Regions from separate parts of the Shewanella sp. MTB7 genome, predicted to be linked through region 1. Evidence: riboswitches for the same ligand, from Rfam matches in the RefSeq annotation. Region 1 holds a riboswitch; the other holds the start of a gene.
What was found. Region 1 has a riboswitch for lysine ahead of lysC (lysine-sensitive aspartokinase 3). Riboswitches for the same ligand answer to the same signal wherever they lie in the genome.

Region 1 (7,346 bases):
CAGCGTTGATAAGCCTCTTAGTACTCAATTTTGTTGAATAATTGATAGTTTCTATTTTATCCAACTTTAGGCACAATGATGTTCGCAGTGTATCCTCGTTATCACACCTTTTCAGTAGGTTGTCGATGGCAGAAAGTGGATTACAGAATAATAACAATAAAGCGCTAGGAAGTAATAATGACAACAAGATGGATCACTTCAGTCCTAATGGCGGTACCTATGCTATTTTCAACTCCTATATCAGCATCTCAATCAGTGAATACTCAGCTAAGCCAAGCTCAAGTCAATCAAGGCATTGTGGATAATGATACACAGGCATTGTTATCGGCTGCGGGTAAGACGCCTCTCTCGATTGAACGCATGTACGCCTCGCCTGCGCTGACTGGCACTAGTCCACGAGGATTGAAACTGTCTCCCGATGGCAAACGTGTGACCTATTTAGCGGGACGTAAAGACAACCAATATTTTTATGATCTGTGGCAGATGGATGTGGCCTCGGGCAAGCAATCAGTCTTGCTTGACGCCGATAAGTTGACCATAGGTGAACTCTCTGATGAGGAGAAGGCGAGACGTGAGCGCCAGCGTATATTTGGTGAAGGGATCATGGAGTATTTTTGGTCTGACGATAGCCAAGCATTGTTAATTCCTGCATCTGGTGTGCTGTATTACTATTCATTAAGCGATAATAAGGTGACATTACTGCCTACTGGTGAGGGATTTGCTACCGATGCGCGTCTTTCACCTAAAGGCAAGTTCGTCTCTTTTGTACGCGATCAAAATCTGTTTGTACTTAGCTTGGATGACATGAAGCTAACGGCGATGACGACAGATGGCGGCGGGGCGGTTAAAAATGCCATGGCCGAGTTTGTCGCTCAAGAAGAGATGGGCCGTATGACGGGGTATTGGTGGTCTCCGGATGAAACTGCGATCGCTTATACCCGTATCGATGAATCTGATGTTGAGCTAGTGACGCGCAATGAGATCTATGCCGATGGCATTAAGCTGACCGAGCAGCGTTATCCCTATGCGGGTAAGAATAATGTAAAAGTCGCTTTGGCTATCGTCAAACTCAGTGATAAAAAAGTGACTTGGGTTGATCTAGGCAAAGAACAAGATATCTATCTTCCGCGAGTAAAATGGTTACCCGATAGCAAGCGGTTATCGTATCAATGGCAGAGTCGGGATCAACAGACACTCGATCTACGAGTCGTCGATATCGATAACACCGACAATGCTAGAAATCTAGTTGAAGAGCGAAGTGAAGCTTGGATTAACCTCAATGACGACCTGTACTTCTTAAAGCTGCAAGATAGCTTTATCTGGGCCTCTGAGCGTGATGGCTTTAATCATCTCTATTTAATGGGCTTAGACGGCAAAACAACAAGTCAACTGACGTCGGGACTGTGGGTGGTTGATGGCGTTGAGTTTGTTGACGAGAAGGCGGGGTGGATCTATTTTACCGGCCGTAAAGATACCGTCGTAGAGCAACACCTTTACCGAGTGCCATTGGCTGGCGGTGAAGTTCAAGCTGTGAGCCAACGCCGTGGTATGCACGCTATTGTTTTTGCCGATAATCAGGCTGTGTATCTGGACTACTTCAGTAGTTTAGTACAACCACCACAAGTGAGTTTACATGGAGATAAGGGCCAACATTTAGCGTGGGTGGAGCAAAACAAGATAGACAAGAGCCATCCGCTAAATGAGTACCTAGGCCTATGGCAGGTGCCTGAGTTTGGCCAAATTAAGGCTGAGGATGGTCAAGCATTACAATATCGCCTGTTTAAACCAACCAATTTTAGTGAAGATAACAAGTATCCAGTTGTAGTGCGGGTCTATGGTGGTCCTCATGCTCAGCTTGTGGTGAACAGTTGGAGCGAGAGTGATTATTTTACCCAATACTTGCTGCAGCAGGGCTTTATGGTGTTTCAACTGGATAACCGAGGCTCGGCTCATCGAGGTACTCAGTTTGAACATGTGATCTATCAGCATCTTGGCGAAGCGGAAGTTAACGATCAAAAAGTCGGTGTCGATTATCTGAGAACGTTACCTTATGTGGACGGTAATAATATAGCACTTTATGGCCACAGCTATGGCGGTTATATGGCCTTGATGGGGCTGTTTAAAGCGCCTGATTATTTTAAGGCTGCGATATCTGGTGCACCGGTAACTGACTGGGCATTATATGATACTCACTATACCGAGCGTTATCTGAATCATCCTGAAAAGAATGCCAAAGGCTATGAAGCGAGCAGTGTGTTTCCCTATGTGAAGAGCTATCAATCGGGTCTGTTGATGTATCACGGCATGGCAGACGATAATGTATTGTTTGAGAACAGCACTAAGGTCTATAAAGCGCTTCAGGATGAAGGTAAATTATTTCAGATGATTGATTATCCAGGCTCTAAGCACTCGATGCGCGGCGAAAAAGTCAGAATTCATCTATATCGTTCGTTGGCAGATTTTTTAGAGAAGCAATTGAAAGAAAGTTCTAGGGGCTAGCTTCGAGGTACTAGTTAGAATCTAAGATACAAAGTAAATTTATATCCATCCATGGTAAATTTACATCAGTGTTCTGACCTCCAGGGATGGAGGAAATGCCAATAAATGTCAGGAACATTTATGGCCAGACACAAAAAAGCCAGTCGTTAGACTGGCTTCTTAAAGCAAAGATAAGCGCTAGCTTTACCGTTTATGCTTCTTCTAAATTACCGCAGAAACGGTAACCTTCACCGTGAATAGTTGCGATGATTTCAGGCGTATCAGGTAAGCTCTCAAAATGCTTACGGATACGACGGATGGTTACGTCTACAGTACGATCGTGTGGCTTAAGTTCACGGCCAGTCATCTTCATAAGAAGATCAGCACGACTTAAAATCTTACCTGGATTTTCAACAAAGTGCAGCATAGCGCGGAATTCGCTACGTGGCAGCTTGTATGATTCACCTTGTGGGCTAACCAAAGAACGACTGTTGATCTCTAAGCTCCAACCATTGAAGCGGTAGAACTCAACAGCACTTTTCTCTTCAGATTCATTACCAGTGCTATTAACGCGAGTTAATAGGTTACGGGCACGAATGGTGAGTTCACGTGGGTTGAATGGCTTAGTGATATAATCATCTGCGCCGATCTCAAGACCCAAAATTTTGTCAACTTCGTTATCTCGACCCGTTAGGAAAATCAGACCAATATTGTTAATTTCACGAAGTTCACGTGCTAACAAAAGACCATTTTTGCCAGGAAGATTAATATCCATAACGACTAAATTAATCTTATTTTCCTGCATGGCTTTATGCATTTCTGCGCCATCATTGGCTTCAGTTACCACATATCCTTCGGCCTCGAAAATACTTCTTAGCGTGTTTCGGGTAACGGCTTCATCTTCTACGATCAGAATGTGCGGGTTTTGCATATTAATTTACCTAATTTTGTTCAATTCTGTTTTAACCATGAGCATGCGTATAATACGTTATGCTCCAAGTCATCATCTTGATTTTACTGATCGAGTAAGTGCTTTCAAATCTGAATTGAAACTGAAACACACTTCCAAGATAGTTAAAGTATGCGCATCTTATTTAATAGAAACGCGAACTGTCTTCACTTCGATTAACAATAGGGGAGTTAAGTTCCCCAAGATATTAAACAAAATGAAGTAAAAATGTGAAATGCAGTCTAGCTCACATTTTGTACAGGAAATTGGTTAACTATTTGTTTGGTGTTAGATAGCAATCTAACAAAAAAGCATCCATTTTTTAGCTTTGTTCAAAGAACCAAGTGGGGCTATTGTACTCGTTTTAGGCATTTGTTAACAAATGAAATGTTAACAAATTTACTTGTGGATATGATCTTGGTCACATAATTTTATCTAACGTATTGATTCTATTGTAAGTGAAAAAAAATATTTATGTGACGTATGTCACGCCTATCGGAAGATTAATTTAGTTTGCTATAATATTTCGAATCTAATCGGGGGATATGATGCAAATGAACCAGTCTAATAATCTTCTTTGGCAGTGTTATCAAGACGTGGAATTTCTATTTTCTCAGCCACTTTCTTCTGATATATCCTTCGCCATAATCACCGCTCATAACCCGAAAGGGCAGATACTCACAAGCTGTCAAAATCGTCTTCTTGATAGAAAATTACAATATGAGATTGAACAATTAAGACAACCATATCGCGCTATGATGGGGACTTCATTAGACCGTAGCCATATGGAGAAAAGTTGGGCTGTATCTACTGATAAAAATTCTGCGATGATTTTAGGACGGAAATTCCAGCAAAATGCTATCTACTTTGTCGAGCATGATAAGTTACAGTTGATCCCTTGTCTTTTTTCACCGCCACAATATCAGGAGCAAATAATTGGCCATTTTTCCTCCAGAGTGAGTCTGGTTAATGAATTGCCAGATTTCGTCTAACGATGAGTTTGTCGACAATATGTTTTTTAATCGTTGACTTATTTACTCAAAATTTGATATTTTTTACTTTCCTCATTTTTACTGATTAACAATTGGTAGCAATGGGATACAGAAGAGGAGCGTTAACTAGGTAGTAAGTCTGAAAGGTCCAAACTTTGATGATGACTTATGAGGGAGGTTAACGCCGAGATATTGCAGTGTTTGGAATGACTCAATATTGGTCGAATGGGCTGAATCCCATAGATTGTCACCTTTTATTGGTGGAGAGCTTCTGGTGGTGATGTCTGTTTCCCTTCTATAGGATGCGTAATCTTTGCACCAGGCTCTTCGAACGTAGTGAGTTCGGAGCGTGATCATGTCAATTTTTAAAGTTAATTTTTCTTCTCAGTGTCTGCTTTGTCGTGGAGGCGCTTCATGTCCTTAAATGTGGCTAAATTTGGTGGTACCTCAGTTGCTGATTACTCAGCGATGAGTCGCTGTGCCGATATTGTTATTAATAATCCCAATACCCGAGTTGTGGTAGTTAGTGCGTCTAGTGGCGTGACAAACCTATTAGTTGAATTGACCCAAGAGCAAACAACTGATGATCGCAGAAGTCAGCTCATTAAAGACATTGCACATATTCAATATCAGATTTTAGCTGATCTCGGTAACTCCCAAGAGGTCGCCGCTCGTCTTGACGTCGTTTTAAGTCATATTTCGACCTTAAGTGAGTCCCTAAGCGCGAATAGAAGCAAAGCGACAATGGATGAGCTATTAGCCCAAGGAGAGCAATGTTCATCAGCACTGTTTGCGGCGGTACTGAGAGAAAAAGGTGAAGCGGCAATCGCATTTGATGTGAGACAGGTGATGCGCACTGACAGTCATTTTGGACGAGCTGAACCACAAATTGAAACCATTGCTGAGCTTACTGCTGCACATCTCGCTCCTTTATTGGTTTCACAACGAATCGTCACTCAAGGCTTTATTGGAGCTGACGAATTTGGCGCAACCACTACTTTAGGTCGAGGTGGTAGTGATTATTCTGCGGCGTTATTAGCTGAAGCTTTGAAAGCGACGTCGGTTGAGATTTGGACTGACGTGGCTGGCATCTATACCACGGATCCACGGCTTGCCCCTAAGGCATCCCCAATTCCTGAAATTAGCTTTAATGAAGCGGCAGAAATGGCAACTTTTGGTGCTAAAGTACTGCACCCTGCAACCATTTTGCCTGCAGTAAGACAAAGAATTCAAGTGTTTGTAGGATCGAGTTGGGAGCCTGAGCGTGGTGGTACCTGGATACGTCACCAGGTTGAAGACGCTCCGGTTTACAGAGCGGTCGCAGTGCGTCGAGATCAGACCTTACTCAACCTTCATAGCTTACAGATGTTGCATGCTCAAGGCTTTCTTGCCGAGACATTTGCCACGCTTGCTCGGCATAAAATCAGTGTCGATTTGATTACCACTTCGGAAGTTAACGTCGCACTCACTCTAGATAAAACCGGATCTGATTCAGCGGGCAATGGTTTACTGAGCGAATCTCTATTGCAAGAGTTGTCTCAGCATTGCAGGGTGAGAGTCGAGGATGGCTTGGCTTTGGTTGCCATTATCGGCAATAAAATCGCCTCGACGCCAGGTGTTTGTCGTCGTGTGTTTGAAGTGCTTGAGCCCCATAATGTCAGAATGATTTGCCAAGGGGCTAGCCCACATAATCTGTGTGTGCTAGTTGCAGAATCAGAAGCGGCTCAGGTCGTGAAAGCGCTACATAAGAACCTATTTGAGTAATAATTTCGAGACGGTTAAATAGTGAAGGATAGCAAATGCACATTTCCCAAGCGTCATTGAAAATTGGCGAGTTAGCAACTGGTCAAGACCTCACTTTGCCTATATTCAGTATGAAGGCTGAGAATGTCAGTGGACCAAGTGTCTATATTCAAGCAAATGTTCATGGCGCTGAAGTGCAGGGAAACGCGGTTATTTATCAGCTTATGCAGCTGTTAGAGAGCTATACCTTATGTGGCGACATAACCTTAGTGCCTTTGGCCAATCCTTTGGGGATAAATCAAAAAAGTGGTGAATTTACGCTGGGTAGATTTGATCCCATTACCGGCGTTAACTGGAATCGTGAATATCTGGATCATAAAATTGATATTGTTGCTTGGTATCGAGATAATCGCACATCATCTGATGATGAACTTATCACAGCCTTTAGGGCGATTTTACTTGAGTCGTGTCAGCAACGTTTAGGCAGCGAGTGGGGGATAACAACGGGTCATCAACAAGCGGTGATGCTGCAATCAATGGCCCATAAGGCCGATATCGTGATTGATCTGCATACTGGGCCTAAGTCCTGTAAACACCTCTACTGTCCTGAGTTTGATGCTGATGCAGCAAGTTACTTCTCTATTCCCTATACCTTATTGATCCCCAATGATTTTGGTGGCGCCATGGATGAATCTATTTTTTGCCCTTGGTGGACGCTCTGTGAGTATATGAAATCAGCAGGGCGAGATATGGATATTCCTGTTTCAGCATTTACTCTTGAACTGGGCTCCCAAGAGAATATTCATCTTGATGATGCCGCTATTGATGCAAAGGGTATTTTGGCTTATCTAAGTCATCGAGGGGTTATTGCTGAGAAGGTTAAACCGGCTAAGATGTCACGTTATGCTTGTTACCTAAAAGATTATAAAAAATACCATTCCCCCCTTGGTGGTATGGTGGAGTATTTGGCTGAAGTCGGGGAACCATTATCGGCAGGAAAACCTTTGGTGAATATTCTACGACTGGATCTTTATGGCAGTGATAAAGCCTTAACATCGCTAAAGTTGCAACAAGATTGCGTGCCCATATTACATTTTGCTTCAGCGTCTGTATATCAAGGAACAGAGCTTTATAAGGTGATGACGAATGTGTTCGAGATTTGATTGAAGTCGCTTAACGAGAAG
Region 2 (7,346 bases), 850 kb from region 1:
CATCCGATGCCAAAGCCAATGGTCATGAAGGCAAGTACCAACTCAACATCACCAATACCACTCGTCAGCCAGTACTCACCCAACTCGATAATCGCGAGTTGCGTCAACAAGTATGGGAAGCCTCTTCAAACAGAGGATTAAGCGGTGAGAATGAAACCGCATCTCTGGTGTCGCGTCTGGCACAACTCAGAGCCGAACGAGCCAAACTGCTTGGCTACAAAAGCTGGTCCGATTATCGCTTAACGCCACAAATGGCCAAAACGCCACAAGCTGTCTATCAGATGTTTGGCTCTATGGTTCCAGCCGTTATAGCTAACACCCAGAAAGAAGCTGATGATATCCAAGCTATGATCAACAAAACCGGTGGTAATTTTGAACTCGCGCCCTGGGATTGGGCTTATTATGCCGAGCTGGTTCGTAAAGATAAGTATGACTTAGATGAAGCCTCGATTAAGCCCTATTTTGAATTTAATCGTGTACTCGAAGACGGGGTATTCTATACCCTTGAGAAGCTTTACGGCGTGACGTTAACACTCCGCCCAGATCTACCTGTGTACCATGAAGATGTCAAAGCCTATGAGATGTTCGACAGTGATGGCACTAGCATGGCTATCTTCTACTCAGATCACTTCGCACGCGAAGGCAAACGCGGCGGTGCTTGGATGAGCTCCTTTGTCACTCAATCTACGCTATTAAACAATAAGCCAGTTGTAGTCAACGTGATGAACATCAAAAAGGCACCAGATGGCAAGCCTACCTTTGTTAGCTATGATGAAGTAACCACCATGTTCCATGAGATGGGTCATGGTACCCATGGCATGTTCTCTACCGTCACCTACCCTAGTCTCTCTGGAACCGCGGTCTCAAGGGATTTTGTTGAATTTCCATCGACATTTGAAGAAGATTGGGCTGCTCACCCTCAAGTACTTGAAAATTATGCTAAGCATTATGAAACTGGTGAAGCAATACCAAAAGCACTGCTAGATAAGCTACTAAAATCACGCAGCTTTAACCAAGGCTTCGACACTCTGGAATATATGTCTGCCGCCCTACTCGACTTAGAGTGGCACTCTCTTAAAGCGGATATGCCACTGCAAGATGTTGCTACATTTGAGGCGGCTGCACTTAAGAAACACGGAGTGGACTTACCGGCAGTGCCACCTCGTTATAGATCTACCTATTTTGCTCACGCATTCCCTGGTGGATACTCGTCAAGCTATTATGCCTACATGTGGAGTGAGATCTTAGCAGCCGATGCCTATGCTTACGTGCAGACCCAAGGTGGGCTAAATCGCGAAATAGGCATGAAATATCGTAAAGCGATCCGAGAGGTAGGTAACAGTGTTGATCCTATGGATGCCTACAAGGCGTTCAGAGGTCAAGAGCCGACCACCGAAGCACTGCTTAAGCGCCGTGGTTTACAGACTAACTAATCTATTACATCAGACACAAAATAAATATATCCATGACCTCCATGGTCTTAAGCGTTCCATACGCTTCAAAGACATTTCCCATATCCCTATGGGTCAGTGGAGGAAATGTCTTAAAGATGTCGGGAACATCTAAGACCCATGGAAATAAGCATAAGTGTTCTGACCTCCAGGGATGGAGGAAATGCCAATAAATGTCAGGAACATTTGTGGCCGGACACAAAAAAGCCGCTCATCGAGCGGCTTTCTTTTTTACGACTTAATCTGAAGTGATACTAATCTGTATTCGATTATACCGCTCTGCGATTAACCTTAATCTTAAGCGCTATAACAGTGAGTACGAGCAACACGCTACAGGTAACAAAACCAGCAAGTACTGACTCAGTAAACCCAAGAACGGTATAACCCACAAGGCTTATCACAGCCACAATCAAAGCATAAGGCAGCTGGGTCATTACATGGTCCATATGATGACAGTTAGCACCAGTTGACGACAGGATAGTGGTGTCTGAGATAGGTGAACAATGGTCGCCAAATACCGCTCCAGCAAGTACAGATGCGAGCATAGGCAGCATCATGCTAGAGTGAGTGCCCATGGCCATATCGGCAGCAATAGGTAACATAATACCAAAGGTTCCCCAGCTTGTGCCTGTCGAGAAAGCCGTAAAACCAGCAAGCACAAACAGGACAGCAGGAAGCAGCGCAAACGGAATGTTGCCAGTTGCCAGGCTCGCCATATACTTACCTGTTTCCATATGACCAATCACACCCGCAATCGTCCAAGCGAATAGCAGAATATAGATGGCGGGTAACATAGAGCGCGCACCAGTGATGATGCCTTTGATGATGTATGACTTCTCTAATCCTTGGCTAATGACCAGAATTATGGTTGATACCAGACCAATCGCAGCACCAAAAAAGAGAGAGGAAGCCACATCGGTATTTTCAAAAGCACCGATAAGTGAAAACTCAGCACCTTTAGCAGCTAAGGCATCACTGCCACTAGACACCATAAAGTAGAAGGTCGCGGCAACTAGTACAGATATAGGCAGAAACAAGCCTAAAATCTTGCCATTATCCGCTTCCGGTAGATCTGAGTTCGCGCCAGGTGGTAGACCTTTAGACTCATCATACAGATGGCCTTTTTGTGCATTAAGTTCTTGTTGACGCATAGGGCCAATATCGAGACCCATAAAGGCAACACAAAACAGTAATAACAGAGCGAAGATAGCGTAGAAGTTCATCGGGATCATCTGAATAAACACACTCAGATGACCTGAATCGGTAAAACCATGGGCCGTTAAAATACCGCCAATCAAAGCGATAATATAAGCGCCCCAACTTGAAACGGGAGAGATCACACAGATAGGCGCCGCTGTTGAATCGAGCAGATAAGCCAATTTACAGCGAGAGATATAGTATCTGTCAGTCAGTGGTCTGGCGACACTACCAACGACCAAACTATTGAAGTAGTCATCAATAAAAACAACACAACCCAAGAACATGGTCAGCAACTTAGCATCACGCTTATTGCGGATCTTAGTTCTGGCCCAATCGGCAAACGCCTTGGCTGCGCCACTCACTGTAATAAGTGCTGTGATCATCCCCAGTAATACTAGAAAGCCTAATAGATACAGATTCCAGCTATTGAGACTTCCATCATCCCAAAAAAGACCTGTCACTTGTTTGGCTAGGTATTGTCCGGTATCGACGGCAGAAAAATCGGTGATCAGTACCGCCCCTAATATTATTCCAACACCTAAAGAGAGCAAAACGCGACGAGTCACAATTGCCAGCAAGATTGCAACCACAGGGGGCAGCAATGAAAGAGCCGAATCGGCGTAACTTAAAGTTGTCATTTATATATTTTCTTCGTTTAAGTACGAATGGAGGCCGACTGAACTGGTGGGATATTAACAATATATTCAAATAAATACTTGAATATATAGAGATCGGATACACCTGTCCTATCAGTAGCGCTCCATAGTAATACCATATGTTAAAAGGTATAAAATCTTCTTATCTTTAAGATAAGAAATACTATGACAGTGCTGCACCTATTCGATGGCAGCCCCAGCAGTAAGCCGTGATGTGCATTACTACTTCGGCATCAAATCCTTTCATGATAGATAAGCGGAATCACCCTGACTATCACTACTGATATTTAATGCACCTCTACTTCTCAGGACGTAATTTGAAGTGCCTTCAAATTACGTGAAGGTTATAAAAACATAAGCGGCTTTGGAGATTCTACCCCAAAGCCGCTTATTGTGACCAATATCACACTAATTTAATGAAAATTAAAACTAACGCTACCTTAATTTTACACCAAACAAACAATTGACGATGATTTAAACTAACTCAATTAGCTGAGGCACAGCCTCAAACAGATCAGCTTCCAAACCATAATCGGCGATCTGGAAAATTGGTGCTTCAGGATCTTTGTTAATCGCTACGATGACCTTTGAATCTTTCATTCCAGCCAAATGCTGAATAGCCCCAGAGATACCCACGGCGATATAGAGATCTGGCGCAACTATCTTACCGGTTTGACCAACCTGCAGATCATTGGGCACAAATCCGGCATCCACAGCGGCACGAGATGCACCTAAAGCACCACCTAGCTTATCAGCAAGCTGTTCGAGAATAGCGAAGTTCTCACCACTGCCGAGCCCACGACCACCCGAAACCACAATAGAAGCGGCGCCAAGTTCAGGACGCTCTGATTTAGTCAGACTTTGAGAGATAAACTGTGACAATGAATCTGCGACTTTCTCAATAGAAATCACAGTGGCAGCGCCATCGTTACCGACCGCATCAAATGCACTGGTACGAACCGTCATCACTTTCTTATCATCTAAACTCTGCACTGTAGCCAAAGCATTGCCCGCGTAGATTGGACGAACAAAGGTATCTGCGCTCACGACTTCAATCACTTCAGACAGCTGTGCAACATCTAATAGTGCCGATACTCTCGGTAATGTGTCTTTTCCTTGGCTAGAAGCCGCGGCAAGAATGTGCTCATAACCAGAAGCGATATCGATAATAAGTTCAGACAAGTTATCTGCTAAATGGTTAACATAGGCGGCATTATCTGCCACCAACACCTGCCTAACACCTGAAAGTTTCTGTGCGGCCTCAACCACAACACTGCAATCATGACCCGCGACTAAGATATCGACGTCACCACCAATCGCCTGAGCACAGGCAACCACTTTAGCTGTGTCCAGTTTTAAACTGGTATTATCATGTTCTGCTAATACTAAAATTGCCATTAGATCACCTTCGCTTCATTTTTCAACTTTTCAACCAGCTCTGCCACCGAAGCAACCATCACACCAGCCTGACGCTCAGACGGAGGTGATACTTTCACAATGTTTTGATGAGATTTCAAGCTAACGCCTAAATCTTCAATTGTCATCGTCTCAAGCGGCTTGCGTTTGGCCTTCATAATATTCGGAAGTTTGGCATAACGCGGCTCGTTCAAACGCAAATCAACGCTCACCACGGCTGGAAGAGGCATAGTGACAATCTGTGAGCCGCCATCTATCTCACGGGTAACCGATAAAGTATCCCCTTCAACGGTAACGACAGACGCAAATGTTGCCTGGGGCATCTTAGCCAGCGCCGCAAGCATCTGACCAGTTTGATTGTTATCACCGTCAATAGATTGCTTACCGAGTAAAATAAGTTGAGCCTGCTCTTTTTTCTGCACGCTATGAAGTAACTTAGCAATAGAGAGAGGAACGAGCTCTTCATCAGTTTCAATATGGATGCCTCGATCGGCACCAAGTGCCATCGCAGTTCGTAGCTGCTCTTGCGACGCTTTAGGCCCGACTGTAACCACAACCACTTCAGTCGCGATCCCAGCTTCTTTTAAACGAACCGCTTCTTCTACTGCGATCTCACAAAAAGGGTTAATCGCCATCTTCAAGTTTGCGGTATCAACACCAGTATTATCAGCGTTTACTCTGACTTTTACATTAGCATCGACGACGCGCTTAACAGGCACCAATACTTTCATAGGGCTTCCTTCTTACGTCATTTTTTTGCGAAGTTGTTATAGGTTATCACCTATAACTAAGTAGGTTTACTTTACGTGCTGTTAACGTTAACGTCAACATAGTTTCAAACGACCGTTTGTATTTTTTAAGATACGAGCATTATTAGTTACATTTTTGTTCATCTTAATAATAAAAAATACATATTTATGGCATATATCTGTATATTGACTGATTAAAATCAAATATTATTTGATCCTTGTTGTATAAATTCCTATTATTAGCTATCAAATAAATATTTTTATCTCACTTCTATTAATTGGACCGATATTATTATGAATGATTTTCTTGAAATACTAACTCATGGCCGTCGTTTTAAAGCAGCTGTCAAAGAACTATCTGTTGAAGACTTAAATGAATTAGCCGCTAAACTTGAAAAAATTATCACGGAAAGAGCATCTCAAGCTGAAGCTGAGAATGCAGCAATGGCAGAGCGTAATGCTCAAATTGATGAGATCCGTAAACAAATGGAAGCTGTTGGCTTATCAATTGATGATTTAGGTTCTACTGCTGTTAAAGCTGCACCTAAGAAACGCGCACCACGTCCAGCTAAATATACCATTGTTGATGTTAATGGCGAGACTGTTACTTGGACTGGTCAAGGCCGTATGCCAACTGTATTTAAGAATGAGCTTGATAAAGGTCGTGACATGGATGCTTTCCTAATCTAAGCCTTTATGATCAAAAATTAATAAAAACCGGCTAAGGCCGGTTTTTTTGTAGCTAGACGTTATAAAAATCCAACATAAATGAAAAATTTATTATTTGATGTTCACATAAAAACTAAGATAATCTCTATCAATGTCTTAATCAAATATTTTACCCTCAAAATGCATAACAATATAAAATCAATAACAATAATTGCTGCATTCACTTTAGCTTACACTAGCGATACAATAGCAAACGACCAACTAACTGATAATACACCAAAAATAACAGCTTTAACCCATGCAACCTTGATGGTAGAGCCGGGGGTTCGCCTTGAAGATTCGACACTTTTAATCAAGAAAAATAAGATTGTTGGGATTGTCAAAAATAACAATATTCCTAAACACGCCTATGTTATCAATTTAAATGGTTACACTATCTATCCAGGTTTCATCGACCCATTTACAAACTACGCGATCGATTTTGAATACCCTAAAACAGAAGTTAAACCTCCAGTTTATGAAATAAAACGAATAGGCGGTAATGCTAAAAACGGAGCGATTCATGCCGAAAAAGAGTGGTTTAACTTTGTATACCCCAATAAAGATAGAGCACTTGACTGGATCCAGAACGGTTTTACCAGCGTACAATCAAGCAATTTAGATGGCATATTTCGTGGACGTGGAGTGACATTATCTCTGGCGGATAAACACGCAAATCAAATTATATATCCTGCTAAATCGAATCATTTTATGGCATTTAACAAGGGCAGTTCACCACAGGATTATCCAGGCTCTCTGATGGGGAGTATGGCCCTTATTCGTCAAACCTTATCCGATGCAAATTGGTATAATGAAAATAAAACTAAATCTTTTTCTAAACATCAAAACCTCATTGTCGAGTTTAATACTGCTTTAGCAGGATTGGGTTACATCAAAAATGAAACTATTATTTTTGATTCTCGTAACTTAAACAACCAACTCAGAGCTGCACACATGTTAAATGAGCATAACCTTACAGCTCATTTGCTTGGAAATGGTAAAGAGTATATCCGTATAAATGAATTAAAAGCGTTTCCATTTAGCTTAATTTTGCCACTAAACTTTCCCGAATCACCCAAAGTTAGCGACAATGACAACGAAAGAGAGATAAGTTTAGCTAGCATGCGTCACTGGGAACGAGCTCCAAGTAACCTTAAAACCGTCTC

Region 2: linked by a shared signal. The riboswitch ahead of HWQ47_RS18075 (Na+/H+ antiporter NhaC family protein) and the one ahead of lysC (lysine-sensitive aspartokinase 3) in region 1 are both predicted to bind lysine.

Annotation. Positions count from the first base shown of each region.
Region 1 is NZ_CP085636.1:5,025,133-5,032,478, reverse strand. It holds gene HWQ47_RS21895 (S9 family peptidase) at 178-2,499, shown strand; gene arcA (two-component system response regulator ArcA) at 2,690-3,409, opposite strand; gene HWQ47_RS21885 (DUF3293 domain-containing protein) at 3,982-4,419, shown strand; lysine riboswitch at 4,524-4,698, shown strand; gene lysC (lysine-sensitive aspartokinase 3) at 4,834-6,183, shown strand; gene HWQ47_RS21875 (succinylglutamate desuccinylase/aspartoacylase family protein) at 6,219-7,325, shown strand.
Region 2 is NZ_CP085636.1:4,179,652-4,186,997, forward strand. It holds gene HWQ47_RS18070 (M3 family metallopeptidase) at 1-1,433, shown strand, start outside; gene HWQ47_RS18075 (Na+/H+ antiporter NhaC family protein) at 1,721-3,289, opposite strand; lysine riboswitch at 3,397-3,616, opposite strand; gene HWQ47_RS18080 (electron transfer flavoprotein subunit alpha/FixB family protein) at 3,782-4,705, opposite strand; gene HWQ47_RS18085 (electron transfer flavoprotein subunit beta/FixA family protein) at 4,705-5,454, opposite strand; gene HWQ47_RS18090 (H-NS histone family protein) at 5,767-6,162, shown strand; gene HWQ47_RS18095 (amidohydrolase family protein) at 6,322-7,346, shown strand, end outside.